2 regions of the Paenibacillus sp. QJM3NY_38 genome follow, and region 1 is predicted to be linked to the other one. Evidence: riboswitches for the same ligand, from Rfam matches in the RefSeq annotation. Region 1 holds a riboswitch; the other holds the start of a gene.

What was found. A riboswitch is a leader RNA that binds a small molecule or an ion and turns the genes downstream of it on or off. The one in region 1 is predicted to bind S-adenosylmethionine.
Region 2: it holds a riboswitch for S-adenosylmethionine, as region 1 does, so the genes downstream of both, metA (homoserine O-acetyltransferase MetA) here and AC0VZ8_RS28740 (methionine ABC transporter ATP-binding protein) in region 1, are expected to answer to the same signal.

The regions. Positions count from the first base shown of each region.
Region 1 is NZ_CM149665.1:6,194,289-6,210,235, forward strand. Features, by position in the region: gene AC0VZ8_RS28700 (HesB/IscA family protein) at 121-480, opposite strand; gene mqnE (aminofutalosine synthase MqnE) at 874-1,980, shown strand; gene AC0VZ8_RS28710 (NAD(P)/FAD-dependent oxidoreductase) at 2,137-3,195, shown strand; gene AC0VZ8_RS28715 (YuzB family protein) at 3,249-3,497, opposite strand; gene AC0VZ8_RS28720 (NifU family protein) at 3,580-3,825, shown strand; gene AC0VZ8_RS28725 (SDR family oxidoreductase) at 4,026-4,799, opposite strand; gene AC0VZ8_RS28730 (MetQ/NlpA family ABC transporter substrate-binding protein) at 5,003-5,845, opposite strand; gene AC0VZ8_RS28735 (methionine ABC transporter permease) at 5,914-6,582, opposite strand; gene AC0VZ8_RS28740 (methionine ABC transporter ATP-binding protein) at 6,582-7,598, opposite strand; SAM riboswitch class I at 7,706-7,852, opposite strand; gene AC0VZ8_RS28745 (Cthe_2314 family HEPN domain-containing protein) at 7,974-8,693, opposite strand; gene AC0VZ8_RS28750 (hypothetical protein) at 8,740-8,937, opposite strand; gene AC0VZ8_RS28755 (COX15/CtaA family protein) at 9,049-10,023, opposite strand; gene AC0VZ8_RS28760 (thioredoxin family protein) at 10,268-10,612, opposite strand; gene AC0VZ8_RS28765 (DUF2515 family protein) at 10,751-12,145, shown strand; gene AC0VZ8_RS28770 (putative polysaccharide biosynthesis protein) at 12,632-14,257, opposite strand; gene AC0VZ8_RS28775 (DUF456 domain-containing protein) at 14,314-14,793, opposite strand; gene AC0VZ8_RS28780 (Cof-type HAD-IIB family hydrolase) at 14,801-15,547, opposite strand; gene AC0VZ8_RS28785 (SRPBCC family protein) at 15,807-15,947, shown strand, end outside.
Region 2 is NZ_CM149665.1:5,834,122-5,850,068, forward strand. Features, by position in the region: gene AC0VZ8_RS26900 (S1C family serine protease) at 1-867, opposite strand, end outside; gene AC0VZ8_RS26905 (response regulator) at 1,028-1,681, opposite strand; gene AC0VZ8_RS26910 (sensor histidine kinase) at 1,700-2,782, opposite strand; gene liaF (cell wall-active antibiotics response protein LiaF) at 2,788-3,903, opposite strand; gene AC0VZ8_RS26920 (hypothetical protein) at 4,102-4,302, opposite strand; gene AC0VZ8_RS26925 (3D domain-containing protein) at 4,434-4,955, opposite strand; gene thrS (threonine--tRNA ligase) at 5,285-7,222, opposite strand; gene AC0VZ8_RS26935 (putative sporulation protein YtxC) at 7,687-8,592, opposite strand; gene mqnC (cyclic dehypoxanthinyl futalosine synthase) at 8,803-9,936, opposite strand; gene AC0VZ8_RS26945 (aminotransferase class I/II-fold pyridoxal phosphate-dependent enzyme) at 10,104-11,324, opposite strand; gene AC0VZ8_RS26950 (PLP-dependent transferase) at 11,321-12,505, opposite strand; gene metA (homoserine O-acetyltransferase MetA) at 12,530-13,447, opposite strand; SAM riboswitch class I at 13,582-13,711, opposite strand; gene corA (magnesium/cobalt transporter CorA) at 14,152-15,087, shown strand; gene AC0VZ8_RS26965 (HRDC domain-containing protein) at 15,156-15,947, opposite strand, start outside.

The DNA of each region.
Region 1 (15,947 bases):
TTATTCCATATCGCGATTGAGGTCTGCGTATTTATCGGTGCATACCGCAATCATGGCGCCTAGCTTCCGCAAGTCTTCCGATCGTCACATCCGAAACCGTTAACGCTAAAAACCCGCTGATTAGCAAGGCTCCTCGTTCGGTTTGCCCGCATCCGTTGCCGTACGGAATGACGAACCACAGCCGCAAGTGACGGTGGCGTTCGGGTTGTGGATGGTGAAGCCGCCGGTCATGCCGGATTCCTCAAAGTCGATTTCAAGACCGTTCAGGTACTTCAGATCGTCCTTCTCGACAACGACTTTCATGTCCTGCAGGTCCATGTACACGTCAGCTTCCGTTTCTTGATCGTCAAAGCCCATTGCATATGAAAAACCACTGCAGCCGCCGGCAGTGACACCCAGTCGAAGGAACATATTGGGCGTTTCCTGTTCAGCAAGCATTTCTTTCAAACGTTCTGCAGCTGAGTCGCTGATTGTAATCATAGGTCACCCTCCTTTTCGTTCACTCTTTCAGTATACTCCTCTTCGCGAATTCGCTCAAGGTTGTTATGATGGCGTTTGATATGTAATGAATAACCTATTTTCAATTCCTCTATTTGTGTTGCTACCCCGAGGGGTCAGGTTTATAATAGGGAAGGAACATGGGCGGCAACTGTTGGATATTTGTCACATCCCTCAGCTAAAAAAGCGGCAAAGGTTATGGCTGGTCCACAGTTGTATATTTTTTCACAAACTTACTTATTTATTCAGCCCATTATTGATGTTTGTTGTTATACCACTATAAACGGACCGTTCCCTTAGGGGAGTGATTCACTTTATGATCGCTTTTTCTGCTGGATCTTCTATGCAGTTCAAGTGTGAACAGGAGGATTGAACATGTCCACAATTGTGACACCATTTACCGATCAGAGAATGGCGGAGATCGTTGCGAAAGTCCAAAACGGCGAACGCCTGAATCTTGAAGACGGTGTGTATTTGTACCAAACCGATGACCTGCTGACCCTCGGGCAGCTGGCTAATGAAGCAAATTTGCGCAAGAACGGGAAAAAAGTTTACTTCATTGAGAACATGAGTCTCTATTTTACGAATGTATGCGAATCCCACTGCGCTTTTTGCAATTTCCGGAAAGATCAAGGCGAGGAAGGCTCCTACACCCTCTCCGGCGCTGAGATGATCGAGTATGTCGAGCAGCATATTCATCCCGGGATTCGTGAATTTCACATCGTTGGCGGACATAATAACCATGTGCCGTTCCAGTACTATGTAGATTCCCTGAAGGCATTGAGCGCGCGTTTCCCGGAAGTAACCCTGAAAGCCTATACCGCGGCGGAGATTGAATTCTTCACTCGCATTAGCGGACTTAGCACGAAGGAAGTACTTCAAGAACTGCAAAAAGCGGGTCTTCAGTCTTTAACGGGCGGCGGCGCCGAAATTCTGTCTGACCAATACCGTCAGAAGATGAAGGTGGATAAAGCCAACGTAGATCAATACCTCGACGTTCACCGTACCGCACATAAGCTTGGCATGAAGACGCACACGACCATGCTGTACGGATCGATCGAGAGCCATGAGGACCGTATCCGCCATATGCTGCAAATTCGGGATCTTCAAGATGAAACCGGTGGATTCATGGTATTCATTCCGCTGTCCATGCAGCCGAAGAATAAGAATGCAGGCATCATGCGCCGCAATTCGGCCTATGAGGATTTGAAGACCATTGCCATCAGCCGTCTGATGCTCGATAATATCGACCACATCAAAGCGTACTTCATTAATATCGGACCGCAATTGACTCAAGTTGCTCTCAGCTTCGGCGCTTCCGATGTCCATGGTACGATCCTCAAAGAACGCATCAGCCATGCTGCAGGAGCCTTGACTCCGGAGGGGCTAACACGCAAAGAGCTCGTCTGGCTCATCCAAGGCGCTGGCCGGATTCCGGTTGAACGCGATACCTTCTACAACGAGATCAAGGTTTACGAATAAGTCTTACCAGCAGGATTTAAGCAAACGAGAGACGTTCCAAAAAACGGAAAACAGGTTAAAGAGATAATATAGCGTGGGTAACCTAAGCCGCTTCCAGCGGCGTTTTTCTTGCGAATCGGCGCTCACCTTCTTATCTCTTGAGAAAGGAAGAAATTTATGAAAAAGCTCGTCATTCTCGGCGGAGGCTATGGTGGTCTTGCCTTAATTCAAGAATTATTCAGCAGCTATCTTCCTCCAGACGTGGAGGTCGTGCTCATCGACCGCATGCCATACCAAGGACTCAAAACCGAATACTACGCGCTGGCAGCAGGCACCGTGGCCGATACCGCCGTTCGTGTTAAATTCCCGGTGTATGACCGCCTCCAAATTGTATATGGTGAAGTCACATCCATCGATCTGGAGAAGAGGCTTGTTAACCTGACGAACAACGATCCCGTGGAATACGACCAACTCGCCATTGCTTTGGGATGTACGGACCGATATCATGGCGTTCCGGGCGCTGAAGAATTCACGTTTAGCCTGCAATCTTTCTCTGCATCCCGGGAAACCTATTTGCACCTGAACAACCTCAGACCTTATGGTCAAGTTCATATCATTGGCGGAGGCTTAAGCGGCATCGAACTCGCTGCCGATCTTCGTGAAAGCCGGCCTGACCTTAATATCGCCATTTTGGACCGGGGACAACGGGTACTTTCTTCTTTTCCTAACCGTTTGTCTGCTTATATTCATCGCTGGTTTGAGGAACACCATGTGGATATCCACAGCGGGGTTTCCGTATCCCGAGTTGAGAAGGATGCCGTGTACAATCTGGATGTGCCTATCGCAACCGACCTAGCCGTATGGACGGCGGGCATTCAGCCCGTAAAAGTCGTACAGGATCTCGATCTGCCAAAAGACCGCAGCGGACGCATACTGCTGAACGAGTGGTATCAGGTTCCGTCCCATCCGGAAGTGTACGTGATCGGCGACTGCGCCAGCCTTCCGTTCGTCCCAAGCGCGCAGGCAGCCGGGGCTCAAGCCGAGCAAGTGGGACATGTCATGAAAGCTTTATGGCGTGATGATACGCCAAAGGTATCTCCGCTGAAGCTCAAGGGAACCCTCGGCTCCCTCGGCAAACATGCGGGCTTTGGACTCATGGGCAGCACGTCGGTGCTGGGACGGGTACCAAGAATATTGAAGAGCGGCGTTCTCTGGAAATCCAAGCGTCATTACTAGTAACGAACAGGCTGCAGACGCTATGTTCTTCCTCACGGAAATGTCAAGTTAAGTCAGTTCTCCTCTTCGCTGTCCTGAAAGCTCTCCAGCTTGGCTATGACAACGTCAAGCAGCTCTTCAGCCGTGGGGGCCTCGACCCATTCGCCATCCACATAAGCGAAGGGCATCAAGTAGCACTGGCCGCAGCTGGTCAGGCAGCCGTATTCGATGACTTGACAATCGTACTTGGCTTCCAGCGTCTGCAGAACTTTATCCGTGCCGAAATAGGAATTGCTTGTGCAAAACTCAATGATAATGGACATTGTTATTAGACCTGCCTTAAGATTGGCATTTTATTTTGCCGGTTTATGTACTATAATATAGGGAGGAAAGGAGTTGAACAAGATGAGTGAAAACACGCAAACCACTGTATATGATGAAGTGGCTGAAGTGCTTGATAAACTTCGTCCGTTCCTGCAGCGCGACGGCGGTGACGTGGAACTGGTTGACGTTGAAGACGGCATCGTTAAGCTGAAATTGATGGGTGCATGCGGTAGCTGCCCTAGCTCCACCATTACTCTGAAAGCAGGGATCGAACGCGCCCTGGTTGAAGAAGTAGAAGGCATTCAAGAAGTAGTTCAAGTATTCTAAATCTTCTTTAACTATAAAGAGTCTTGGTTTCCCTCGTGGAACCAAGACTCTTTTTTTTGAGATTAAAAAATATATAAGTTTTCAGCGGAGCATAAGCAATTCTTTAATTGCAATGATATGTTTTAGGGAGCCCCGCAAAGTACAAAAGAAGTTGGAATAACCATCGAAGCATGGACTCCACTTTGTGGGGTGATTTTAGGTTATTCCGGTTTAATCAACGGACGGATCGGATCCAGCCCGCCGGATATATCCATGATATTACCGGTAATGAAATCCGACTTATCCAGGCATAAATATTCGATCACCCTGGCGACGTCCTCCCCGCTTCCCGATCGTCCGCGCGGGGTCAGCCCGTCTTGGATGCCCGATACCTCATCGATGGTCTTCTCCTTGTTGGCTCCGCGAATATCCCCCGGACAGATCATGTTCACGGTGATCCCATACGGGGCTTCTTCCACCGCAAGCGTCTTCGTAAAGGATACCAGGCCCACTTTAGCGGCAGCGTAGGCTGAACGCTGAGGCCACGCGCGGGCTTCTCCCGCATGTCCGAATCCAAAGTGGATGATGCGTCCCCACTTTTTCTCCCGCATGGCAGGCAGAACACGGTGGTCCAGCAGCATGACGCCGGTTAAATTGCCATTCACCATATGTACGATTTCGTCGCGGCTGTACTCCGAGAATAGACGACGTTCCCGAATGAACGGACCTGCGTTGTTCACCAGGATATCGATGCTTCCCAGCTGCTCCTCCGTCTGATCCACCAATGAATACAGCTCACGCTCGCTGGCGATATCGGCTTTAATCGCAATGGTTTTGACACCAAACCCCTCGATTTCGCGGGAGAGCGCCTCCGCTTCATCCTTGCTGTTTACATAATTTATAGCCAAATGACATCCCTGCCGGGCTAACGACAGCGCCGTCATTTTCCCCAATCCTGTCGCACTGCCTGTAATCAGCGCCACTTTTCCCTTCAAGGCTTTCCCTCCTCAGATGGATATCCTTCCTTCAGTATAAAAGATTTGATAAGGCCTAACAACTTGCAAACCCGGCGGAGAGGGCCCATTAAACAAAAAAAAGAAAGGACTCATCCATAAAGACACACGGTCTTTTGGATAATCCCTCTCTTCTCGGATACGATGAAACTTATGTTCAGCATCATTGAGCCTTGGTGCTCGAATTAAAATGCCGGAATGACAGCACCTTTGTACTCTTCTTCAATAAAGGTCTTCACGTCCTCGGAAGTCAGCGCCTTCGCCAATTTTTGAATGGCATCGGAGTCTTTGTTGTCCGGACGAGCTACCAGCAGATTGGCATAAGGGTTCTCTTTGTCTTCGATAAAGAGCGCATCCTTTGTTGGATCCAGTCCCGCTTCAAGCGCGTAGTTCGTGTTGATGACAGCCAGATCCAGCTCATCGAGCATACGCGGCAGCATCGCGGCTTCAACTTCTTTGAACTCCAGGTTCTTCGGATTTTCCACGATATCCTTAGCGGTAGCTTCAAGCTTGGTTTCATCCTCCAGCTTAATGACGCCATTCTTGGACAGCAGGGTCAATGCACGGCCCGCATTCGAAGGATCGTTCGGGATTGCTACAACAGCTCCATCCTTCAGCTCATCCGCTGATTTAATGGATTTGGAGTAAGCTCCCAGCGGCTCCACATGCACGGCGATCACGGACTCCAGGTCCAGTTTGCGCTCTTTGATTTCATTATCCAGGTAAGGCTTGTGCTGGAAGAAATTCGCGTCGATTTCTTTGGAGTCCACTTGCGTATTAGGCAGAACATAATCCGTGAATTCCACGATTTCCAGGTTTACGCCTTCTTTTTCAAGTGCCGGTTTGATATGCTCCAAAATTTTGGCGTGCGGTGAAGGCGAAGCGCCTACTTTCAAGGTTACGGTCTCTTGAGCGCCGCCTCCTGTTGTTCCCCCTGGCTCAGCCGCGTTATCCGCAGGCTTGCTGCCGCATGCTGCCAACACCGTAACCAAGGTCAAGCTGATCAATGCCAATGTCCATTTTTTCATTTCTAAAACTCTCCCTCCGAAAAATATATTATTTATATATTGTCTTCCTTGAAGCCTCATCAATCCCGTTATTTTCTTGTAAAATGCCGCACCAGACGATCCCCTGCCATTTGCAGCAGCTGTACCAGCACGATCATCAACACGACGGCCAGGATCATAATCTCGGTCTCATAACGGTAATATCCATACTTGATGGCCAAATCGCCCAAACCGCCGCCCCCGACTTGACCGGACATCGCGGTATACGATACCAGGGTTACAATCGTGATCGTCATCCCAGCCAGCAAGCCCGGACGAGCCTCCGGAAGGAGAACCCTCCATATGATTTGGCTTGTCGAGGAGCCCATGGCATGAGCCGCTTCAATGACCCCTTTATCCACCTCATTCAAGGCGGTTTCTACGAGTCTGGCGAAGAAGGGCGCAGCGCCGATCACGAGCGGTGGAATGGTTCCCAGCACGCCATACGAAACACCCACAAGCGATTTGGTAATCGGGATCATCGCAACGATCAGGATAATGAACGGAACCGAACGCAGGATGTTCACAATGAACGACAGGATCGAGTAACCGAAGCGTACCACACCGGATGTGGATCTAGCGGCCATGTAGAGCAGCACGCCAATCGGCAGTCCGATAATGAAGCTGAACAATGCCGATGCCCCTAGCATCCGCAGGGTATCCAAGGTTGCCGTCCATATTTCTTTCCAGTCGATCTGGGTAAAATCGAGTCCGAACATTAATGAATCACCTCCACGTCTAATCCTTGTTCCAGCAGCTTCCGGATCGTATCTTCGATGGCACGCTCTTCCCCTTCAAAACGGACAATGAGCTGGCCATACGGCGTTTCTTTGATCGTAGAGATCGTGCCCTGCAGAATTGCAAAATTCACGCCCGTCTCATGCACAGTATGGGACAGAATTGATTCGTACGTTTTCGATCCAAGGAACGTAATCTGCACCGCCCTTGAAGGTCCGTTTGCCTGTCCCTGAATGGCCAGCCGGAGCGCTTCGCCGCTGTCCATCTCCTGACGGATAAATTCCTGGGTTACCTCATGCTCTGGCTTCAGAAACACTTCCGTTACCGGCCCTTGCTCCACGATGCCGCCCTGATGAATGACGGCGACCCGATCGCATATGCTCTGAATCACGTGCATCTCATGGGTAATCAGCACGATCGTCAGATGAAACTTTTTGTTAATGTCCAGCAGCAGGCGCAGGATCGAATCCGTAGTCTGCGGGTCAAGCGCAGAGGTCGCTTCGTCGCACAGCAGCACTTCCGGGTCGCTCGCGAGCGCTCTGGCGATGCCCACCCGCTGCTTCTGGCCCCCTGATAGCTGGGACGGGTATTTGTCCCGATGCGCCTCCAAGCCAACCAAAGCCAATAACTCGGATACTTTGCGTTCCAGTTCGGCCTTCGGCGTCTTGATCAGACGCAGCGGAAACGCAATGTTATCGTACACCGTCGCCGATGACAACAGGTTAAAGTGCTGAAAAATCATGCCGATTTTGCGGCGTTCCGCCTGAAGCTGTTTCTTGCCAAGCGACGTTAAGTTCTTACCGTTCACCCACACCTCGCCCGAGGTGGGACGCTCCAACAAATTGATACAACGGATCAATGTACTTTTACCTGCACCGGAGTGTCCGATCACTCCGAAAATTTCTCCTTTTTCAATCGACAAATCCAATTCGGACAACGCAGTTGTTAAAGTTCCGGCTTTTCCGTACTGCTTCGTCAATTGCTTGAGCTCAATCAATCCGATAATCCTCCTTTTTCCGTAGCTTCATATCTATTTACCCAAAAGAAAAGAGCCTCTTTTTGTAGAATCAAAAAGGGCCCTCTTTACGTAAAAGTCAACGCCTTTTCTCATCTGTCAAAGCCAAGGATATCCTATAGCTTTGAAGGAATTAGCACCATGTCACTCCAAGCGTCATCGCGTTAAGCAATTACACGCTTAGAGTCGGTTGCCGGGCTTCATCGGGCCTGTCCCTCCGCCTCTCTCGATAAGAAAACATCGATATGAAATTTTTCCGATTAATTTGATCTGATTTGATAACATTTAATGAATGCAATAGTTAGTATAGAATCTTTTCAGGTTTTTGTCAAAAGGAATTTCATGGCGATTTTGTGCCTAAGTCCTGACTCCATTTTTCGCCCAAAGCTTGTTCGTATATTTATAAGAGGCCGCCAGACTCCGGCATACCATATCAACACCCTGTTTGAGATCGTCCAGGTGCTGGCCGATATCCTCCAGCTCGATCTTGTCCGACAGTCCTTGATGACGCTGCCACAAATCATCCTGCATCTCGGAATTCATGTAATGGATTTCGGCATTGCGCCGTTTCCGGAGGGTGTTCAGCGGTGTTTTGTAACGATCCTTGATCTCCTCCAGCTCTTTGGCCAGCTCTCCGTGGGCCTTCAGGAATTTAAACTGCCGCAGGACCGTAAAATAAGAGAAATGCGCTTTCACCTTGGAGGTTTGAAGATCATACAAATCGTTCAACACCGTCCCCAGCTTGTCAAGGATCGAGAATACGCGGATGAAGCCGTTTTTGTAAAAATACACATACCGTTGATATTCTCCTTGCTCCTGAATCGACATGTCATCGATGTAACCCGATTGGATCGATTGACTGAAATGCCTGGCCGCATTCCAGCTCTGTTCCAGCTCATCCAGGGAAACGATCAACCCCCGGGTCCAAATCTCAAGCTTGCGAAAATCATGCGTCGGATCCTGATTTTTCTCCATTTCCTTCTGCAGCAGCCGGGTTGTTTGGACCATCGATTCGATGGCTTCCTCAAGCAGGCCGTTATTCTGCCGGGGCTGTTCCCCAAGTAACATACGAAGCATGGCAGTACCCCCTCGCGTCATCAGATTAACCTTGGTTCTTGGATCGCTATTTGCCAAAATAGGGATTCCACCGCGTATCAATCGTTTTCACGATATCCTCACGCAGGAATAACTCATCCGGGTATCCCGGTTTCATTCGTTCATCCATAACCAGGGGATTGTTCTTATAGGATGCCCCCGAAATGACCAGACAACCCCCATCTCCTTGAGATCGGACAGGTCGAGCGGATGGCTTGGTTATCATCGGCTCCCCCCTTACTATACAACAAAGCCCTCGAGGCAAGCTCGGGGACTTTGCATAAACGATGTTGTCTGAAATTCGATCTTTTTTGTTTCATGGTTTTTGCTTTTTTTCTTATACGATCTTTTCGCGAGGCATGCTATGATCCGGCCGCATTTCGGCTTTAACCGGTCTGCTGAGTTGCCAAACCCTGACACTTAAATAACACAGTACGCCGAATAAGGCGGAGATCAGCAAGGTATGCCCCAGTGCGGAGAATACGTAAACCTCCTCGTTATGCATCGTTGCCATAATGAGGGCGCCGCTGAACACCTGCAGCAGGCAGAGCACGGTTGCCGAGATGCCCAGCATCTGGATCTCCCGGTTGTCGCGGTTGCGCCAATATGAAAAATGCCCCATCACCGCCACAACGATCAGCAGCAGAAGCGCCGCCACGCGGTGCATAAAGGCAATGCCTACCCCTCCGCTCAGTTCCGGTATCACTTCCCCGTTGCACAGCGGCCAGCCGGAGCACCCTTCCCGGGAATCGGTATGGCTGACGAATGCACCGATATAAACCACGATGTAACTGTACAAGGCTGTGCCCCATACTAAATTGCGGAAGCCCTTGCTTACTCGAGGCAGACGCTCCAAGTCTAGGGGCCCCTTCGCCTGTTCTACCCGCCGCATACCCAAAGCCAGCATGACAGAGCTAGCAAAGGCAATCAGCGAGAAGCCAAAATGCAGCGCCATAATCGCAGCCGATTGAGGCTTAACCACCGCAAGAGCACCCATGATCGCCTGTACAATAACGAATACCGAGGTCCCGATAACATAAGCCATCAAATCCCGGCGATCCCGCTTGTACTTCCAGAACGCAATCAGCGAAGCGAGCGCCGCCAAACCCGCCATTCCGCTGACCGCCCGGTGGGAATACTCAATCATGGAGGATACCGTGTAAGCGGGAACAAATTTACCGTTGCACAGCGGCCACTCCTGACCGCAACCGAGTCCCGAGCCCGTCTTTGTCACAACCATGCCACCGAACGTCGCGCAGAACATAACTAAGCATGTTATGTAACTCAGCCATTTTAGTTGTTTATCATTCAATTATCTCACCTGCTGCTCCTAATCATTCACTATTTAAACCTTTACAGGATCGCATCGTACACAGTCCACATTTCATTATACCTGATTCTGCCGCTACGGTCACTTGAGCGATTGTGACAAAATGTTCAAATTTGAGAAAAACCTTCATGATCCAGGTACTTGACTTCATCGCCCTACTTCTATCCGATATGTAAAACAACACCGCCGCCAGTTATCAATCAAGGCGGCGGTGCTATGGTCACTCTTACTTATGAATCGTACTGTATACGTCCACGGCACGCTGCAGGAAATCTTCAATTTCCTGGCGCGATTTGCGGAGTTTGTTAACATAGCGAACCAGCTCGCGTCCATCGGAGTATGCAACAAAGCTGGGGATACCCAAAATATTTTGCTGCTGACTCACGTCACCGACAGCATCGACGTCAACCTCTACCAGAGTCAATTGGTTTGAGAACTTCGTCTCAACCTCCGGCATGAATGGATCGATAAACTTGCAATCGCCGCACCAGTCTGCTTTAAATACGGCAACAGTCAGTCGCGGAGACTGGATTGCAACCTGAAATTCTGCTTCCGAAGTGATTTTTTCCATTGATTATCTCCCCTTTACGTCGAGTTCCTTCACCCTTAGTGAATCAAAATGTTGAGTGGAAGTCAAATTTTAGAGCATACTGACATTATGATGTTCACAGGCAGGGATTAACCATCAGAAAGTGCAGGTGACCCCCGAATGCACTCGAACGGAGTCAAAAATAAAAAAAGCCAGGGCAAAGATGATGTATGGTCATGGGCGGCAGCCATTCCGCAGGCCCTGACAGAATCATGGTCGGGGATGATCGCGTCATGGCGATTCTCCTTAAAGCTCCGGACAAGCAGACACGAATTGCAATGGGACCCTGCAGCGGTAAGGGGAATTCGCGTAAAGCTCAAGGAAATCCTCTCCTCCCATCCCTATCTGCAGCAGAGCGTTTCCCCGTTTCCGTTGCCTTCCATGCAAGGGTATAGCGAGATTCGGATTCATGAACCAGGTGCAGATGTTCAGCTATCACAAGAAGAGCAGCAGTTGATTCATCATATTCAAGAGGCCACAGCTGCAGCCAACCGGAGTAACGTGACCCGTACGCAAGCCTATTGGGACTGCTATGTATCACATCCTGAGCTGCATTGGGCCTTTCTGGCCCACATGGTATCGCGCAATGCCGGGTGGAATATGAGCGATTTGAAAGGCGGATTGATGTCTGATCTCATGGATTCGACATTCAAGAGCAATCTGTACCGTTTCCTGGAGCGCTGCAATGCGCTGATCTTCCAGGACGCCTACCCCCAGCTGCTTCTCTATATACACAGTCGAAATAAAGGCAAGCCCCTATTTCATTTACTCCCCCACTTTCATGTTTCGTCGTTTATGACACCGTTCTGGGAACAGTTCTGGCAGGATCAGAGCAGTTCGCTGCTTACGGTGGCACTCATCATTAATGAGCAGAACTATATAGAGGGGCGTGTGGCGAGACATCCTTTTTACCAACAACATATTCTGGAGAATCCCTTCTTTCGGATGCATGAGCTGACCCGGTTGAATCAAATCGTGTTTCCGCTGGGTCTAGTCCGACGAACAGAGTCGGGGGAAAGCGCTGGGCCAAAGCCCCTATCCCCAACCAGGCCGCTGGCCGGACTTACCATCCCCAAGTTTGACGACCTGTCCATTCGGATCAAGGCTGGCCGTTCGCTGTATGCTTTATTGTTTGGGTATGAGGAGATTTACCGCGCTGTGCTGGCCTTCGCGCGATCCACCAAGCACCAAGGATCGCGCGCTGAATACTGGCCGGCCTTATTTACGCCGACCCTTGATCAAGCCATGAATCATGGCCACGCGGGATCTGACCTCATCACTTCCGAATGGCTCCCGGGTGGCCAGCGTCTATACAGCCCTTATCTTGAGGAGATCTGGGAGGATGAACCCCCCGAGCCGATTCCCCGGTACGACTGGTTTCAGGGCCGGGCGATGTTTAGGCATATCCGCAAACCGTTACGGCCGCTGCTGCCGGATATTACCCACGCCCATCGGGCCGCTCTGGAGAAAACCTCCATCGTGCATGATGTGTCTGATCAGTTCCATCCGCATTAAAATGAAAAGAGACCGTCCCGATACTGCAAGGAAGGTCTCTTTTCGGTTCTATTTACCACGATAAGTGCGTGTTCAAAAAGGTCGATTTTCAGCACCGAAGCTTATGCTTCCGATGTGCGTTTTTTCAAAACGCTTCAGTTGGATGAAGCTAGGGAGTGAGGAGTGGAGCTACACGTTTTCGCAGAAAACGACTTCGAAAGCAGCCGCTGTTTTGGGTACGTGAGCACCTGAAATGTTTCCGCAGGAAACATGCTTCGGAAGCTTTTACTTAGGCCCGGCTGAATTCAAGATTCGATGCCGAGCTGCTTCCTGATTTGCTTCGTGTTAGATATAGAAATTATGAGTTATCAGTGGAACTGATGAAATTCTATATCGCAAGAACCTATGCATCGCAGTCGCTCATCCTTGAAGCGGCCTCGATAGAGGTTTTCTTATCAAAAGCGGACTTTTTGAACAACCTCTATAAGTGAAACTAAGTCTATGTCTTTATCCCCGCTCCCGCATACGTGCAGGCTGCAGTCTCATAAGCGGACGGAACACCTTCTGCAGTAGGCGCGGGTAACTGCTCAGCTCCGATTGCCGCAATACGCCAAACACCACCAGCAGGACAAGATATATAATGACTACGGCCACGCCTACAACCAGGCAAGTCAGCAGGAATGCCAACCGTGCCGGCATGACATCGACCATTTGAATACCGGCCAGATTCAGGCCATATCCGATTCCCCCGGCAGCAATCACCGTCAGTACGAAGCCCGTCCAGCGTTTGCCCAGGATGGAGAAGGATACAATCCCTTTAATCGATCTTATATTCAGTATCGTAATGACAAGGAAACAGAGCGCCGTGCTCCCTATGATCCCGTAGATCCCAAAGAAGGGAGCTAGCAGGAAGCTGGCTGCAAGCTTGACCACAACCCCAACCATAACGTGAATCATCGAGAGCTTGGCCTTGCCAATTCCGAGAAGAATGGAATTTGTGGTCATCATCGTGATTTGGAAAATCGTACCGAATGTCAGAAATCCAATTATCCCACTGCCGCCCAAGGAACTAAACAGCAAACCATTAATGGAATAGGATGCCACGCATAGCGCAATCACCATCGGCATGCCTGTTAAAATGGCAATACGCATAGCCAGCGATACTTGCTGTTCCAGATGCTCCTGATCTTTCTTCGCAAACGCTGCAGAGATGATCGGAATGAGCGAGGTGCTCAGGGCAATGGCTAGAATCGGCGGAATCCCCGCCACGCTCTGTGCCCGGTTTCCTAACACCGCGAGAGCTGCGGTCGCTTGTCCTAAGCCAACCTGCCCAATCAACAGCGGCTTCACAATGGAGCTGTCAATGAAGTTAACAGCCGGAACCGCCAGGGAAGACAGTACAATCGGTATAGACAACGTGAATATATCCCGGTATATCCCGCCAAGCGGGATGGAGCGGTCCGCTGCCGGCATCTTGAGCTCACGATCATTTCGGCGAAGCTTTACCGTAAAGTACAGCATGACGGCAAATGCTCCGATACTGCCGAGTACGCCCCCGAAGGAGGCGCCGGCTGCAATCCAGGTATCATCGTAACCCATCCGCAGCAGCACATAGGCCAAACCGATCGCTGTCAGAACCCGTGCAATCTGCTCGATAATCTGCGATATGCCGCCAGCCGTCATATTATTGCGTCCCTGGAAGTATCCCCGCATCATGGCAATGGCCGGAAACAGCAGCAGCGCTGGGGCAAGTGCCTGGATGGCCGCGGCGGCCTCCGGCTGCTTAGCAATATGGGTAGCATAATATGGGGCTCCGAAATAAAGCAGCAGCGTCATGACAACGCCTGCTGCTCCGGCAAAAATAAGCGCAGCATGATAGACACGCCGTGCCTCCGCTGGCTTGTTCAAAGCATGACGCTCGGATACCATTTTGCTGAGCGTGCTGGGAATGCCGGCCGTTGCTACCGTTAACAGCATTAAATATACGTTATTGGCGATCGTAAATGAGGCATCCCCTATATCGTTCAACATATGCTCCAGCGGCACCCGCTGGACAAGACCCAGCACGCGGGCGACCAGCGCAGCAGCGGCCAAGATGATCGTGCCTTTAATAAATGACTCTTTCTTTGACAAAACCGTACCCTTCTTTCTCCTCCAAAGCGCCTCTTACAGCGATTCCTAAGCGTCTATTAGAAAATCCAAATGAAGAAAATAACAATCATCGCGAGCTGTAAAATAACCTTCACCACAATGCTGCTGAACAATCCAATGACCGATCCGAATCCAACCTTCATGGATTTGCTCGGTCCCGAACCTGACAGCATTTCACCCAAAAATGCTCCCAGGAACGGTCCGATAATCAATCCAAAAGCGGGAATAACGAACGGCCCGATAATCAAACCGATGGTGCTGCCCCATATCGAGGCTTTAGAACCGCCGAGCTTCTTAACCCCCCAGGCGTTAACCGCATAATCGGCAATGAAGAGCACCACCAGAATGATGGTCTGAATAATCCAGAACCATGAATTGTAATGCTCGAATGTAAAGAACCAGCCGTAAACAAACAGCGCCAGGTAAATGGCGACAACCCCCGGCAGAATAGGGTAAATCGCCCCGGCCATCCCAATGATAAACAGAGCGATAACGATAATCCAGCCCAATATGTCCATCAACATCTCACCTTTCGATCAAAATATGATCCCTGATGACCTCAACGATGCCGTCCTCATTGTTGCTGGAAACCACAAGGTCCGCTTCATCCTTAACCGTCTGCTGGGCATTGCCCATCGCCACGCCGAGGCCGGCCTGCTGAATCACAGCCAGGTCGTTCAAGCTGTCCCCTACGGCTACGACTTCGGACATGCTAATGCCGAGCAGCTCGCACACCTGTCCGATTCCGGTCGCTTTGTTAACGCCTTGCGGATTGATTTCCAGGTTATCCGGCGAGGAGTTCGTGATCTCCAGTCCGCCCATATCCAGCAGGCGCATCAGAATGTTGTGACGCACCTCATGATCATTCGTGGTGTAACCGAATTTCAGCCATTCCTGATTCGCGATATCGTCGGTCCAGTTCTCAGAGTTATACAATCTTTCTACTGAATACGCCCAGAACCATGATCCGGTTTCAATGGCCAGTGCGTGCATTTGCTCCACGAGCTCACTGTCAAGCAATGCGCGGCGATGTAATTCATATGGCGCACGCCATACCTCGCCTCCGTTCACCGTTACCATCGGTGTCGTCAGTTCAAGCTGTTTGGCATACGGATACGCATCCTGAAACGGCCGGCCTGTCGAGAGACAGACATGAATGCCGTGCCGTACCGCTTCCTTGATCCACTTCACCGTTTCCTCAGACACTTCATGATCGTCCCGCAGCAGCGTACCGTCCATATCCAGTGCCAACAATCGATATTTATGTTTCATGGTATTAACCCCCTTACGAATCACAAGCAAACATAACGACATTTTACCACAAAAGGCATGGCGTCAAAACATTCCCCTATGAATAGCCGCCCCCGGACATGCCAAAACTGAGGTAACGCTAGCCTCAAGTAGTATTTCCAAAGCTCTCGAACAAAGCGCACGACCCTTGAAATAAATGAGCAATGTAAAAGAAAGAAATTGATTTCCTTTATGCTACGATATTACTAAAGACAACCCCGAAAGGAGTCATAAAATTCATATGACCAAACTCAATGAGACCCCTGTCGTGACGGCAGAGATGTTGATTCGAAGACCCGTTTCAGAAGTATTCGAGGCTTTCATCGACCCTGAGATTACAACCAAGTTCTGGTTTACCAAAAGCAGCGGCAAGCTGGAGGAA
Region 2 (15,947 bases), 360 kb from region 1:
ATAAGGCTTTTTGGTACCCTGAACCGTCACTTGGATCACATCTGCGCCATGGATCACATGCTCATTCGTCAAAATGTATCCCGACTTCTCAAAGATGAAGCCCGAGCCGATGCCTGAAGGCTGAAGCTGGGATTCCTGACCTCCGTTGTTACTGCTTCCACCGTTTCCGCCATTTCCTCCCTGGCTCGATTGTCCGCCGCCAAAGAAGTACCAGAACGGATCATTCATGTTCGGATTCGTGCTTTGACGATTGCTGCTGTTTACAAGCGTCTCGATCAGCACGACGGCTGGACTCGCCTGATCCACAACAGCCGATACATCTCCTTGACCCGAAGGAATCATGGCCGATGCCGTAGTAGCTCCGCCGTTATCATCAACGCTAGCTGAAGTTTCTTGGGCTGGCTCCGATGAATACGCCGCATCCGGCGTAAACAGATTCGTTCGGTCCGCGGCAAACATCAGGCTTGAAATAACAAGGACTCCAGCCAAGAAGGACAACAGCACCGTCTTCACGGAATTTTTAGGCTTCTGGCTGTAATTCCATTCTTTGTTTCTTTTCATCGAATCCATAGAGCCGCCGCCCCCTTGACTTCCGGAGGAATGTGACTGTGAGAAACCGGAGGATGGAACCGGTTTAACCGGCTGCGGAGCGGTAACCTCCACTTCCTGCGATTCCCGGCTGTGATATGGTCGCTCTGTCTGCTGATCATCGCGTTCATTGGGTATGGACTGAAACGGTCCGTAAGAATAGTAATAAGACGAATTCTTCGTGGATGCTTCCTCACGTCTCGGTGCTTCATTGTTATTCGACTCATTGTTCATTCCCTCATCATCCGGATACCCGTAGCGCTTTCTTTGGTCGTCCATAGGTCTACCTCCTATTTAAAATCACTTGCTTCCAAGTGGTTTAATTGATTAACTGTTCTTATTGTGTACTATAAACCTTAATAGTACCTTAAAAACAATTAAAAGGCAGATAAAAAGAAAGACGGGCGGCGTCAAGGGAATCTAAATTCGAATGGAATCGCTATATTTTGACCCATCCCTTCCGATGGGCATAAATCGCCAATTGCGTGCGGTCTTCCAGCTCACACTTCATCAGCAGATTGCTGACATGGGTTTTAACCGTTTTAATGCTGATATGCAGCTCTTCGCCGATCTCTTTGTTGCTCTTGCCCTCGGCAATGAGCAGCAGCACTTCCTTCTCGCGCTCGGTAAGCCCCGAATCATCGCCGTTCACCATATGTCGGCGGATCCCGCGGGTAAGTGCTTCCGACACGTCTTTGGTCATGACCGGCATGCCCCTGAACGCTCCCTGAAGAGCGTAGATGAGTTCGTCAGCCGAAACGGTTTTCAGTACATAACTGACAGCCCCCGCCTCAATGCACTCAACCACAAGCTCATCTTCAAGAAAGCTGGTCAGAATCACAATCTTCTGGTCCGGGAACTCGGACATGACCGCACGCGTGGTCTCTGCCCCGTTCATCACCGGCATCATCAGATCCATAAGAATGAGATCAGGCCGATCTGCCTCATCTCCATTTCTTAACATATCAACAACCTCTTGGCCGTTAGCTGCCTCTCCGATCACTTCAAATCCCGGATCCAACGACAAATACGTTTTTAATCCCATACGAACCATATCATGATCATCCGCCAGCAATATCCGAATCGTACCCATAATGATGTTGTCCCCTCTCTACTCCACTGGCTCAGCCAGCTCTTCCTGTTCCTTGCTCTCTTCCGCAGCCGGTCCCTGATTGCCCTCTGCCTCAAATAGCGGAATGTTTACGCGAACTGTTGTTCCAGCACCCTTTTTGCTTATGATATCGACCTGGCCACCAAGCTTTTCGGCTCGCTCACGCATCGTGGACAGCCCGTATGAGCCCTGCTTGCCTGCCACCTCGTCAAACCCAATCCCGTCGTCGCTGATGCTTAAAATAACGCGTTTCTGATCCTCACGAAGCGACATGCTGACAAGGCTTGCACCGGCATGTTTCACAATGTTGGCTACGGCTTCCTGGATAATCAGGAACAGCTGATGCTCAATTGCATCGGATACCCCGCCGTAAAGTTCCACATCCTTCATGCCCTTCAGGCCATTTTGGCGGCAGTAATCCGGAAACCACCGTTCGAGTGCCTCCTCCAGGGTTCTTCCTTCCAGTTCAACAGGCCGAAGCTGTGCAATCAGCGCCCGCATCTGCTTCTGTGCCACATGAGACATCTCAATCAACTGACCGAGCACTTTATCGCCGTGCTCCGGGTTTCTCTTCAGAACCGCCGGAAGCGATGAAGCCGACATATGAATCGCGAACAACTGCTGACTGACCGTATCATGCAAATCCCTTGCCATCCGGCGTCGTTCCTCAAGCACCGCGGCTTCCGCGGCGATCTCTTTCTCAATGACATCCTGCTCGCCTAGGCGCTGCAGCAGCTTCATCTTCTTCTCCAGCGCTTCCGTCATACCGTTAAACTCATCATATACTCTGGCAAAAGAACCGTCTTCCATAGCCGGCAGCCGCACGTTCAGATTTCCTTTGGCAACCTGCAGCATGTTCAGATGGAGCAGGTCCAGCGGCCGCTGAATGCGCTGCCCCGCGATGTATCCCGCAATCCCCGTAAACAGAAGTACACCGACCGTGTAATACACCCACAGCCGGTTATCTTCAATATGTATGTAGCCGGATTGGTTTGCTGTATACAGGAAAACAGCAACCCCGGCTCCAATCAACAGAAAGTAAAACAGTATCACCCATTTGGTATTTTTCAATATTCCCATCATAACGGTTACCCTACCCTATTCACTTTGACATCACCGATAAATACGCTGACGGTGATGCGTATTTTCTTACCGGCTTCCCTGTAATGCGGGCTTTCCAGTCCGGCATTGCTCATAAAGCCGCTGCGGCTTTCCTCCAGCACCTTCATATCGCCAATGAAGGAGTTGGTCGTGACATGAATGCCGACATCCGAATCATTAGGAACAAATACCTTGACATCCCCGATAAACGCCGAGATGTTGATTTTCGTTTCTCCGTAAGGGATTTGAGCTTTGGTCAGATCCAGCACCGTATCACCGATGAACTGGGAGATATTTGTCGGCTTCAGCTGAAAATAATCTTTTCCCATATGCACGTCCCCGATAAAAGAGGACTTGTTCACCGCATCATGGCTGTGCCAAGATTGATGATGGTGGTGTTGATGTTGGTGCTGTTCATCCTTATAATCCGATCCGTTGCCGTAGCTTTTGCCGTTATCGTCAAAATCCACATGAACTCTGAACTTGCTGCGATCCTGATGCTCCTGGCGCGGGCGCTCCTGCTGCTGTCCCTGCCAGCGGTAACCCTTGCCCTGCTCATGAAAATCCGGTGATCCTGGTTCGTGATCGGGCAGGATATCCTCAGACTTGTCAGCCTTGTCTGGCTTGCCAAATCTCCGTTCGAATTCTTCATCCAGGGAAGAATCCAGCGGACGCGCTTCAGGCGGATCGGGAATGTCGTAATCGTCGCTACGATGCGAGCTGAAGTCATCCGGACTTGGCGGTGATGGCGGCGGCGTATGAGGTTTCGGTTTGAAAATGACCTGCAATCCAAACCCAATCAGCATAATGGGAATCGCATATTTGATCAGATCGCCAAACGAGAAGTCAATCAAATCCAGGTTTCTTCCAAGAAAATACGACCCGATAATGATCGGCACAACGGAGCCCCATAGTGCTCCTCCACGGGCATAAATTAAGCTTTGCAGCCCGAACCAGATGATGAACACCGGCCAAAAAGTCGAGAATATATAACCAAGGTCCACATGTATCATATCAAGCTGATTTAGAAGAAACACCACACCAATACCGATGAGCAGCAATCCGTTGCTAAGCTGGCTCCATCCTTTTCTACTCATGGTCATCCCCTTGCCTTCCAGTTCTATTTTTTCTTAACTACAGTGTACAACATATTGCGATGAACAGGTTAGCGGCGGTGGAATGAAGTTGATCTCGGTCTAGAGACTGAGTCCATGGATAAAAATGGGAGGAGAGCCATAATAAAAGACCCCCGCTAAAGCGGAGGTCTTATTTTTGCACGAACGGGCGCTGGCATCTACACCTTAACGGTTTGCAGAATGGTCCCCTGGTGTGTTCAGTTCGCCAAACTCAGCATCAAACTTCTCGTTCGGTTTTTTGTAGTTCTCTTGAACTTTGGAATTCCCTTTTGGGTTGCTGGCTATGCTGGTATCTTCAGCAAACTCAGCGTTAAACTTTTCATTCGGCGTTTTAAAGTTTTCTTGTACCTTGTTCTTTTTAGCCACAGTATTCACCTCCCTGTTCATATGCAATACCATCATCCTCTTCAGGGGTTTGGCCCCCGAAAAGTAGTATGTGATGAACAGGGAGGCATTATTCTTAAATGTTTACTGCCAATCTACGCGCCAAAATCACCCTAAATGGCTTCTTCCAAAACGGATGCCGGCAGGAAACGATAGGTCTCGATCGCGTTATCCAGGGTTCTGAGCATTTCCTCCGTGCATTTGCCGCTCCCGGTTTTAATGACCTGTACCTCGACGTCCTTCTTCCCCCACTCCTTAAACACTTGTTTGGTTGTGGAGAAATAAAGATCGATTTTTTGCCCTTTGATCGCTGATCCGATATCCGCTACGATTCCATAACCATAGCCCGGTATATAGAGAATACTGCCAAGCGGAAATACATCCGGATCCGCGGCAATCGTTGATAGCGTATTTCGATCCCGCTTCACCTTCACCCCGGAATAGGTAATTCCATATTGAGGATGCCCGGGTTTCTTCCCGGTCGATTCATAACCTGCCGTATAGCCCGTAGCGGTTACCTTCACCGTATGCAGCACCTGGTCCTCCCTAGGCGCAAGCACGGGCATGGATTCGCGTTTCTTGCCAGGCACGCTGGCCTTAGGCCCCGTATCCGGAACATCCAAGTATCTATTCATATCGCTAAAACCTGCTACTCGAAGCGCATAGAAGCGAGACATTTCCACGTAATCGGAGCCTTGAAATTCCCCGGACGGATCATACACATTTCTTAAGTCTGTTGAATCATAGGATTCGCTTAGAATCAGATTATGGGCATCTACTATTGAAGAACCTGCACTGAACAAGACGGCTGATAAAATAAAACCAGCAAAAAACCTCTGCCATTTTTTCCATTGGATCATGTGAGTACCTCCCCCTTACTAGCGAGGGTTCCCACTTCCCAAAAAGAATATACGTGATGGCAGAGGTTTGCATGTCCCTACGTTACTTAACCTTATAGCTAAACTTAAACGACGTGGGTGTTAATTTCTTCACGAAGCTTGAGGATGATCTCGTCGAGCGGCTGGGCACCAATATCCCCTTCGCCGCGTTTGCGAACGGAAACCGCGCCCGCATTTTTCTCGTTCTCGCCAACGATGAACATGTAAGGAATCTTCTCGAGCTGCGCTTCCCGAATCTTGTAGCCCAGCTTCTCGTTGCGAAGATCCGGCTCTACGGAGATACCGGCGAATTGAAGCTTCTCGGCCACTTCCTTGGCATAATCCTCAAAGGCATTGGAGACCGGAATGACTTTCACCTGCACCGGTGACAGCCACAGCGGCAGCGCACCCGCAAAATTCTCAAGCAAGAACGCAGTGAAGCGTTCCATGGTGCCCAGAATACCGCGGTGGATCACGACCGGACGATGCTTCTGGCCATCGTCGCCGACATATTCCAGTTCAAAGCGCTCAGGCAGCAGGAAGTCGAGCTGAACGGTTGACAGCGTCTCTTCCTTGCCTAGAGCCGTACGGATCTGAACGTCGAGCTTCGGACCGTAGAAGGCAGCTTCGCCTTCGGCCTCATAGAACGGCATATCCAGGCTTTCGACGACTTCGCGCAGCATGCGCTGGGACATTTCCCACATTTCATCATTCTGGAAATACTTCTCGGTATCCTGCGGATCCCGGTAAGAAAGACGGAAGCGGTAATCATGGATGCCAAAGTCCTTGTAGACCGTCATGATCAGCTGAATGACACGTGCAAACTCTTCCTTGATCTGATCCGGACGGCAGAAAATATGCGAGTCGTTCAACGTCATCGCGCGCACCCGATGCAAGCCGGTCAGTGCACCGGACATTTCATAGCGGTGCTGCATGCCAAGCTCAGCAATACGGATCGGCAAATCCCGGTAGCTGTGCATATCGCTCTTATAAACCATCATATGGTGAGGACAGTTCATCGGACGAAGAACAAGCTCTTCGTTGTCCATCTCCATTTTCGGGAACATATCTTCCTGATAGTGCTCCCAGTGACCGGAGGTTTTGTACAGCTCCACGTTTCCGAGCACAGGCGTGTACACGTGCTGGTACCCGAGCCGCTCTTCCATGTCCACGATATAACGCTCCAGGGTACGGCGCAATTTCGCGCCGTTTGGCAGCCAGATCGGCAGGCCTTGTCCTACAAGCTGAGAGAACGTAAACATTTGCAATTCCTTGCCCAGCTTACGATGATCACGCTTCTTGGCTTCTTCCAGCAGATGAAGATGCTCATCGAGCTGCGCTTTTTTCACAAACGCCGTACCGTAAACGCGCTGAAGCATTTTGTTCTTGCTGTCGCCGCGCCAGTATGCGCCCGCCACGTTCATGAGCTTGAATACTTTGATCTTGCCGGTTGAAGGGACATGAGGTCCACGACAGAGATCAAAGAACTCGCCTTGCTCATAGATCGTAATAACGCTGTCCTCAGGCAGGGCATTGATCAGTTCCAGCTTGTACGGATCCCCGAGCTCGCCGAAGATGCGCAGCGCTTCCGCACGGCTTACTTCCTTGCGGACAATCGGAAGATTCTCGCCGATAATGCGTTCCATTTCCTTCTCGATCTTTTGCAGGTCCTCCGGATTCAAAGGCTCTTCCAGATCCATGTCATAGTAGAAGCCGTCCTCAATGACCGGACCCACGCCCAGCTTTACTTCTTTCGCTCCATACAAACGCTTGGTCGCTTGAGCCAGCAAATGAGCTGTACTATGACGCATCACTTCAAGCCCTTCGGGCGTATCCTGCGTTACGATCTCGATCAAAGCTCCGTCCTGAAGCGGTGTCGAAAGATCCACGACGATCCCGTCCATTTTTCCCGCGACCGCATTCTTTCTAAGTCCGCTGCTGATTGAAGCAGCCACATCCTCAATACTGCTGCCCGCCTCATACTCCCGTACGGAGCCGTCAGGCAATTTAATGCTAATAGCCACCTTGTATTCCTCCCAAGAAAAAGAATTTCACGTTTCTTCCATATATGAAGGACGCGTTAGTCTCCCCGCGAAGACAGGCATGGACCGCTGAGGTGCCGCCTGGACTTCAACGAAAGATACCGGAACATGCAAAAAACACCCGTCCCGCGAAGGGACGAGTGTTATACCCGTGGTTCCACCCTAATTCGATCTCTCCATCACCTTATGTACCGGGTACATAAACGATTAAGATCCTTCATCAGCATTGAGTAACGGTCATGAACCGGTGAAGCCTACTCATCCGCATTCATCATGACGTGCGGGTTCGACGACACAGCTACAAAGGGGTAAATCAATGGTGAACCGGAGGAAATTGCAGCCGAGGTTTCCTCTCTCTGAGCGGTCAAATCCAAAATTGATTCATGTCTTTGTCAGAGCTTTTACGTGAATTTATCAGTAATTATAATCCTGACCGCTTCGATGCGTCAAGTCATCATTCGTCCGCTACCGAGAAGCGCGCTGCATTCGGGACAGCTGCAGCATACTTCGGCGCGGTTATCAAAGATGTGGGCCAATGTCACGATGACGGGAAGCTCAGGCTGCCTCGTGTGGATAATCATGCGGGCCGGAGATACCGAAATCAGCGTACTGACCACCATATCTTCAATCTCCATATCCTGGTCCAGCCTTTCCATAACGAGTCCTTCATCCCGAGGGCGTTCAATCGGGCGAAGATTGCCATCCAGCAGCAAGAACTCTTCCTCCCCCTTATGAATGACATGAACCAGCGGCATTTTGGGCTCCTGAAAATAAACAAAATATTTCAGCAGGCTGACGAACTCCTCGTACTGCTGATCGAGCATAAATTCATCCACAGCATACTCCGCCATCTCGCGGAGCTCCTGTTCATAGGACTGAAGCCGGAAGGTCATAAAACCATCCAGATTAAGCTCAGGTGCCTCGTTCAGGCATTGATATATGCCTTCCGACAGCTTGCGTCTGCGGCTCTGCCAGAAGTCCCCGGACGGGCCTTCCTCTTTTTGCAGGAGCATCAAAAACCACTGCAGAATCCGCCCCGCTTCTTCCTCATCATCAAACTCGAATTCCGAGAACATTAACCGTGCAGCAATCTCCTGCTCTTTCTCTTCCATAATATAAGCAGTGACTGCTTCGGCAGTGAGCCGGCGCAGCGTGTCGGCCGATGCGGTCCATGAGGACAACGGAAGCTTGCCGGAGCACGTCCAAATCACGCGGTCATCCGAAGCGCTGAATGCGAATTTCAGCTGCTTGCATTGTTTATGTAGCTCTTTCTGCTTGTCTGACAATATACGGTGAAACGCCTTTTTCTCGTCTTCCGTCCGTGTACCGACAGAAATGCTGAACAGTTCCATGGAATCACTCCTTTCGAGTTCCCTTTTCAGTATATGGGGACCCGGTCGGGGATATACGGAACTCCTGCTTGGAAAAACAAGCAAGTCCGGAAAATATCTGATTAACGGCCACATCCTAAATATGACCATCAACGCACATCTCTCTGATGTAAATTAAAAAGGCGGACCGAGTTGCTCGGCCCGCCTTGCGGATCTTCATGAAGTATAGAATTAGTTCTGCATGACGAAGTCGCGCTCAACGGTGCTGTTATCTTCGAACACGCGCAGAATATCATACCGGGTGTTGCGTTGAGCCGGAATGTTGCCGGTCTCCCGGATCAATTGAATAATCGATTCAATATTGACCTTATAGACGGCTCCTGCGGAAGAAACCACGTTCTCCTCCATCATCGTGCTGCCAAAGTCATTACAGCCGTAGCTGAGTGACAGCTTGCCGATTTCAGGTCCCATCGTTACCCAGGACGACTGCAGATTCGGAACGTTATCGATCGCCAAGCGACCGATGGCTACCGTCTTCAAGTACGCCTCCGGCGTTTCACGCTCGCGCTTAAGGTTCGTATTGTCCGGCTGGAACGTAAATGGAATGAAGGCCAGGAAGCCTTTGGAATCATATCCGTTCTGAATGCATTCATCCTGCGCATCACGTACGCGAAGCATATGTAACGCACGCTCTTCCATCGTTTCGCCCAGACCGATCACCATGGTAGCCGTCGTGTTCATGCCGACTTTATGGGCCGTTTGCATGACATCCATCCACTGGCGCCATGTGCCTTTCAGACGACTGACCTTTTTGCGGATACGATCATCCAAAATCTCGGCGCCGCCGCCAGGCAATGAGTCCAGACCCGCGCTGTGAAGCTCGCGCATCACCTCTTCGAGCGTAAGCCCGGAGATCTCCACCATTTTCATAATTTCCGCCGGGGAGAAGGAATGCATCGTGATGTTAGGAAACCGCTTCTTAATGTTGCGTAGCAGGTCGGTATAATAATTGAAAGGCAAATCCGGATTGACGCCGCCCTGCATCAGAATCTCAGTACCGTTCACATCCTCGGTCTCCTGAATCTTCTGGAAGATTGTTTCATCGGGCAGTACATAGCCCTCGGAAGAGCCGGGTCTGCGATAAAAAGCGCAAAAACGGCAGAATACATCACATATGTTTGTGTAATTGATATTCCGGCCGATAACAAATGTCGTGATAGGATCCGGATGCAGACGCTTTGTCATCACATCCGCCGCATGACCAATTTTCTCAATCTCATCACTTTCAAAAAGCGTTACGGTATCTTCCAGGTTCAAACGCTCACCGCGTAAAGCTTTATCCAATATACGGTTTACCGCACTCATTCTTGCAGCCTCCCTACTTAGAGCAAAATAACAAATCACCAGCAAAACTTTTTCTATCTCATCCTACCACAATCCGGCATTAAAAACGACATCCCGTCCGTGACAGGATGCCGAATTCTATGATTTGGCAAATCTTTAAATAACGTTCCTTGCTCTCACGCAAACCATTAGTAACTGGCAGCAAAAGCCCGATCCAGATCAGCAATCAGATCGTCCACATCCTCGAGTCCGACCGAAAAACGGAGCAAGCCATCCGTAATTCCGCGTTCATGCCGTACCTTCTCGCCCATGGCTGCATGCGACATCATTGCCGGATACGACAGGATGCTCTCCACGGCTCCGAGGCTGACCGCTACCAGCGGCAGCTTCACATGGTTCAGCACCTGCTTGGCGCGTTCGCCTGAGCCGACGTCAAAGGAGATGACCGCGCCATAACCGCTCGATTGCTTCTCATGGACCTCACGTCCCGGATGATTCAAGAGGCCAGGGTAGTACACTTGCTCAATGTCGCTTCTCCCTTGCAGCCAGGCCGCCAGCTTGGCTGCACTTTGCTCGGAGTGTGCCATACGTGTGCTGAGCGTTTTCATGCCGCGCATAAGGAGCCAGGAATCCTGGACCCCAAGCACCGTGCCCAAACCATTTTGCAGCTGCTTCAGTTGATCTCCCAGCTCCTGGGTTCTAGCTACCGCGAGACCTGCCAGCACATCGCTATGCCCGCCAAGGAATTTGGTCGCGCTATGGATGACGATATCCACGCCGAACTCAATCGGACGCTGGTAAAACGGCGTCATGAACGTATTATCCAGCAGGGTAAGCAGGCCATGCTCCTTCGCCCAATCCGTCACCGCACCAATGTCGGTAATTTTCAGGGTCGGGTTCGAAGGGGTTTCCATATAGACGGCTTTCGTATTCGGTTTGAGGGCGGCCTTCACCTGATCCAGATCGGTCATGTCCACGAAGGTGCTCTCGATGCCCATACGGCTTAAAATGCTGGTAAGCAGGCGGTAGGTTCCGCCGTACACATCCTCCGTCACGATCATGTGATCCCCCGAACTGAGCAGCATGAACGAGCTGGAGATCGCTGCCATTCCGGAAGCATAAGCAAAACCGCGTACGCCTCCCTCCAAGAGGGCGATATAATCCTCCAGCGCCTGCCTCGTCGGATTGCCGGAACGGCTGTAATCGTGTTGCGGCGGGTTAAAGATGTCTTCATGATGAAACGTCGAGGCTTGATAGATCGGAACGCTTGAGGCACCGGTTGCCCGGTCGATTTCCCCGCCGAAATGCAATAGTTTCGTCTCGAAACGGAGTTCTTCTTCGTGTCCCCGTTTAGCAGATAACTGCTTGGTTTGCGTTTCCAAGCCGGATGGACCTTTATCGATGCTCATTCTCCCGTGCTCCCTTCCAATTCAGCCATGGCTGCGTTCAGTGCAGCATCCAAATCCGCGATCAGGTCATCCGCATGCTCGATGCCGACCGAGAACCGGAGCAAGCGGTCATCCACGCCGATCGCTTCCCGAATCTCAAGCGGGATGTCCGCATGGGTCTGGACGGCAGGGTATGTCATCAGGGACTCGACGCCCCCCAGGCTTTCTGCGAACGCAATCAGCTTAATGTGCCGCAACACGGGCTCCACATAGCGGGCGTCCTTCACCTTGAAGGAGAAGATGCCCGTGTTGCCGCTGGATTGACGATTCTGGATGTCATGTCCCGGATGGTCCGGCAGGGCAGGATAATACACCTCGCCGATCGCCGGGTGAGTTGTCAAAAACGTTGCCACTGCGGTTGCATTCGTCTCGTGCCGATCCATGCGCAGCGCAAGCGTCTTCATTCCTCTCATCAGCTGATAGGAATCCGTCGGGCTTAAAACCGCGCCGATGGAGTTATGAAGGAAAGCCATCTCCTCCGATAGTTCCTTGCCCTTCGTTACGATGATCCCCGCCAGCACATCGTTGTGTCCTCCCAAATACTTGGTGGCGCTATGTATAACGATATCCGCCCCGAGCTCGATGGGTCTTTGGAAATACGGAGTAAGCAGCGTATTATCCACAATGCTGATCAGTTGATGGTGCCTTGCCCATGTACAGACGGCTTCGATATCCGTAATCATCATCAGCGGATTGGTCGGCGTTTCGATAAATACAGCCTTCGTGTTGGGCCTTCTTGCCCCTTCCAGCGCATCCAGGTCATTCGTATCCACGTACGTAGCCGTAACGCCGAACTTGGACATAATCCGCTCCAGCAGCCTATACGTGCCACCATACAGATCCAGCGATACAATCAGATGGTCCCCTTGACCGAACAAAGCAAAAATCGTCTGAAGGGCAGCCATGCCCGAGCTGCAAGCAAAGCCGGCATCGCCGGATTCCAGCTCGGCGCAGGCGTCCTCCAGTACCGACCGGGTCGGATTTTTCGTACGGGCGTAGTCAAACCCCGTGCTCTGGCCTAATTTGGGATGGCGGTATGCGGTAGCCTGATAAATCGGAAAATTCACGGCTCCGGTTACCGGTTCTTGCACCGAGCCGATCTGTGCCAGCCGGCTCTCTATATTCAAAGGTTTCTTCTCCATCACAAACTCTCCTCCCGTATACGGCTATATTTGCGGACCAATATCGTATGGCGTTTCCTGATATACATAGTAATTGAGCCAATTAGTAAATAATAAGTTTGCATGCGCCCGCCATATGGACGGAGGCGTCCTTGTGGGATCATTATTCGGGTAATAGTTGCGCGGCAGTTCGATGTCCATGCCCTTGGCAACGTCCCGGTCATACTCCCACTTCAGAGAGTCCGCATCATACTCGGAATGCCCTGTGGCAAAAATCTGCTTTCCATCCCGGCTTGATACCAAATAAATGCCTGCTTCCTCGGACTCGGACAGGATGACCAAATCGTCAATGCCTGTAATGTCTTCGCGCCGAACTTCCGTATGACGGGAATGCGGAACAAAGAACATTTCGTCAAATCCGCGGAGCAGCTTGGTACATGTTTCATTGATCGTATGTGGAAATACGCCGAAGCATTTTTCCTCAAGGCTGTATTTCGGCACGCCGTAATGATAATAAAGTCCGGCTTGCGATGCCCAGCAGATATGGAGCGTGGAGGTCACATGCGTCTTGGTCCATTCAAAAATTTCAGTAAGCTCATCCCAGTAATTCACTTCTTCAAACTCCAACTGCTCGACCGGAGCTCCTGTAATGATCATGCCGTCAAAACGACGGTTCTTCACTTCTTCAAAGGTTTTGTAAAATGATTTCAGATGCTCAGCCGACGTATTCTTCGAAACGTGCGAACTCGGGTGAAGAAGGACAACATCCACCTGGAGCGGGGAGTTACCGATCAATCGCAGCAGCTGGGTCTCCGTCGTTTCCTTGGTTGGCATCAGGTTCAGAATAGCGATCCGCAATGGGCGGATATCCTGATGAAATGCGTGACTCTCATCCATGACAAAAATGTTTTCTCCAGCCAGAACTTCCTTTGCCGGCAAGGCATCCGGAATTTTAATCGGCATCGTGGCTCACTCCTTCGAAATATGAAATGATACATCCATAAAAAAGCTGTGAGAAAGAGCGTTAGACTGTATAAACGCAAGAAGACCTTTCTCAAAGTAGAGAAAGGTCATCATATACGTATCACAATGCGCCTCTCTCATCTGTCAGACTATACAACGGCTTCAAAGAAGCGTCGTATCTCCTGCAAGAATTAGCACCGTGCGATGTTGCCGCCGGTTGCCGGGTTTCATAGGGCTAGTCCCTCCACCTGCTCTTGATAAGATTTCGCTTTATTCAGTTGTCTTAAATTGTTCGTAATTGATACTTACTTTAAATCATTCCCAATTTTTCGTCAAGAACCTTTTCATAAAGTCCGTCACACTTCACCGAAGGTTTCCATACCCTGTACCATGGCCCTTGGCTGCACCGGATTTCAACTTGAAAGGTCCTACACCCGGCGTTATACTAGACAAGTGCTGTTTAAAACCGAGTATGAAAGAGGTGACATGGAAGATGGACGGTGACCCGAGCCAGAAACTGGATGCACAAGACGCACAACCGCATAGGATTAAGATCAGCTTACCGGCAGAGGGCGGCGTTATTTTTCATGCGCTTTTTATCGTATTCTAACCTTCCTTGATTATGCCCGTATACCGGTGGGCTGATATCCTGTGCCTTTACTGCTTAACCAAGCAGCTTGTATTTGACAAAGGAGTGATATCAGATGAAAATCCGGTTGGTCGATTCGGGCGTATTTACCCCTATTGATGACATCGAAATGACGCTGACACCTCCGGCCAGCGGCTTCTACTGGCTGGATGCGGACGTGGATGATTTAGCCGAACTGCAGCCCCTCTTCTCCCTGCATGATCTTGCGGTTGAGGATTGCCTCAGCGAAGAGGAGCAGCGTCCCAAAATTGAAATATACGAGAACCACTATTTTATCGTCGTGAACAGCATCCGGTTTGACGACGAAGAGATTTTCCTTCGGGCATTGAATGTTTTCCTGGGCAGACATTTTATTATTACGGTGACCAAGCAAAAGATCCACGAGCTTCGCACCGTTAAACCGCTTCTCTGGGAGGATGAAGTCAGCACGCCTGACCGCTTCCTCTATCTCTTGATCGACCTTGTGACGGACAACTATTTCTCCGTCGGGGACCGCATCGAGGCGCGGATTGAAAAGCTGGAGGAAGACATTCTGATGCATACCAAAAAATCCCACCTCAGCGAGATCATCGGTCTGCGAAGCGAGATTCTTTGGTTGAAAAAGGTGCTTGGACCGCAGAAGGAAGTTATCAATACGCTGAACAAAAAAGATCTCCGGCTGATCGATGACCAGCTGCAAAAATATTTCAGCGATATCTATGAAAATGCCGTGAAAATTTCCGAAACCTTCGAGACCTACCGGGATCTCATGGGGAACCTTCGAGAGGCTTACCAATCCAGTATCGCTAATCGGGCCAATGAAATCATGCGCGTGTTTACCGCCATTACAACGATCTTCATTCCACTGACGCTGATTACGGGCATTTACGGCATGAACTTTGACAATATGCCTGAGCTTCACTGGGAATATTCTTATTATGTAGTTATAGGCGTCATGATTTCTGCCGGTGCTCTCATGTTTTATCTGTTCCGTAAGAAAGACTGGATATAAAAATACCGACAGAATCAGGACGGAACTCCTTACCACTAAGGAATCCGTCCTGATTTCGTTCGTGCGGTTTAGCCTGCGTTCGCTTTACCAGGTTCTTCTCGCCGGAAGCGAATCCGTATCAGGCGCAGCCGCTCATACAGCTTCTCCGTTCCGCCAATCTCTTCTACCTCTCCATTGTGGGCTTGTCCTTCTCCATATACCCGTTGTAATACGGGTTTAAGAAATGTATCGCCCAGCTCCTCAAAAGCCTTCCATACCGTCGCCTGCTCTGTAGCCGTCATCGTATTCAGCTCAACCTCCAGCAGCTGCTCCGTATCATAACCTTCCTTCTCAAGACCTTCCAATTCCTCAACCAAATCTCGACGAGTTAACGAAGTGCGTTCTTCCAGCTCGGTCAGCGAAGCTCCCTCGGCTATGCCAAGCAGCATCGTACGGCGAATTCGGAAGCGGTCCAGCTCTTGCTTGTATCGCTGCTCCTTCTGCTTATACAGCCAGGACAAGAACACCTCTTCCTGCAGCTGCTTATCAACCCAATCCAGTGGAAAGGTTGTGGTTCGCTCGATTTTCGTCGTGATCTCCAGCCACTCCGCCCCATGCTCTGAAGACTTGCTGATCCCGATTCCCGGAAGCTGCAGCAGCTCTTCCTCATTCTGGGGGATGAAGGCGCTAATCATGCGCAGCACCCGATTGCTGGCAATGAAATAAGGTGCTTTTCTTCCGGAGGCCGCCTTTCTTCTGCGCCAGGCACACAGCTCCGTGTACAGCTCCTCCGAGCCATACAGCTCACTGTAGCACTGCAGCTTCTGCACACCAAGATTCTTTCCTCCAGTCTCTCCCGGTTCATGGAAGACCCCCTCCAC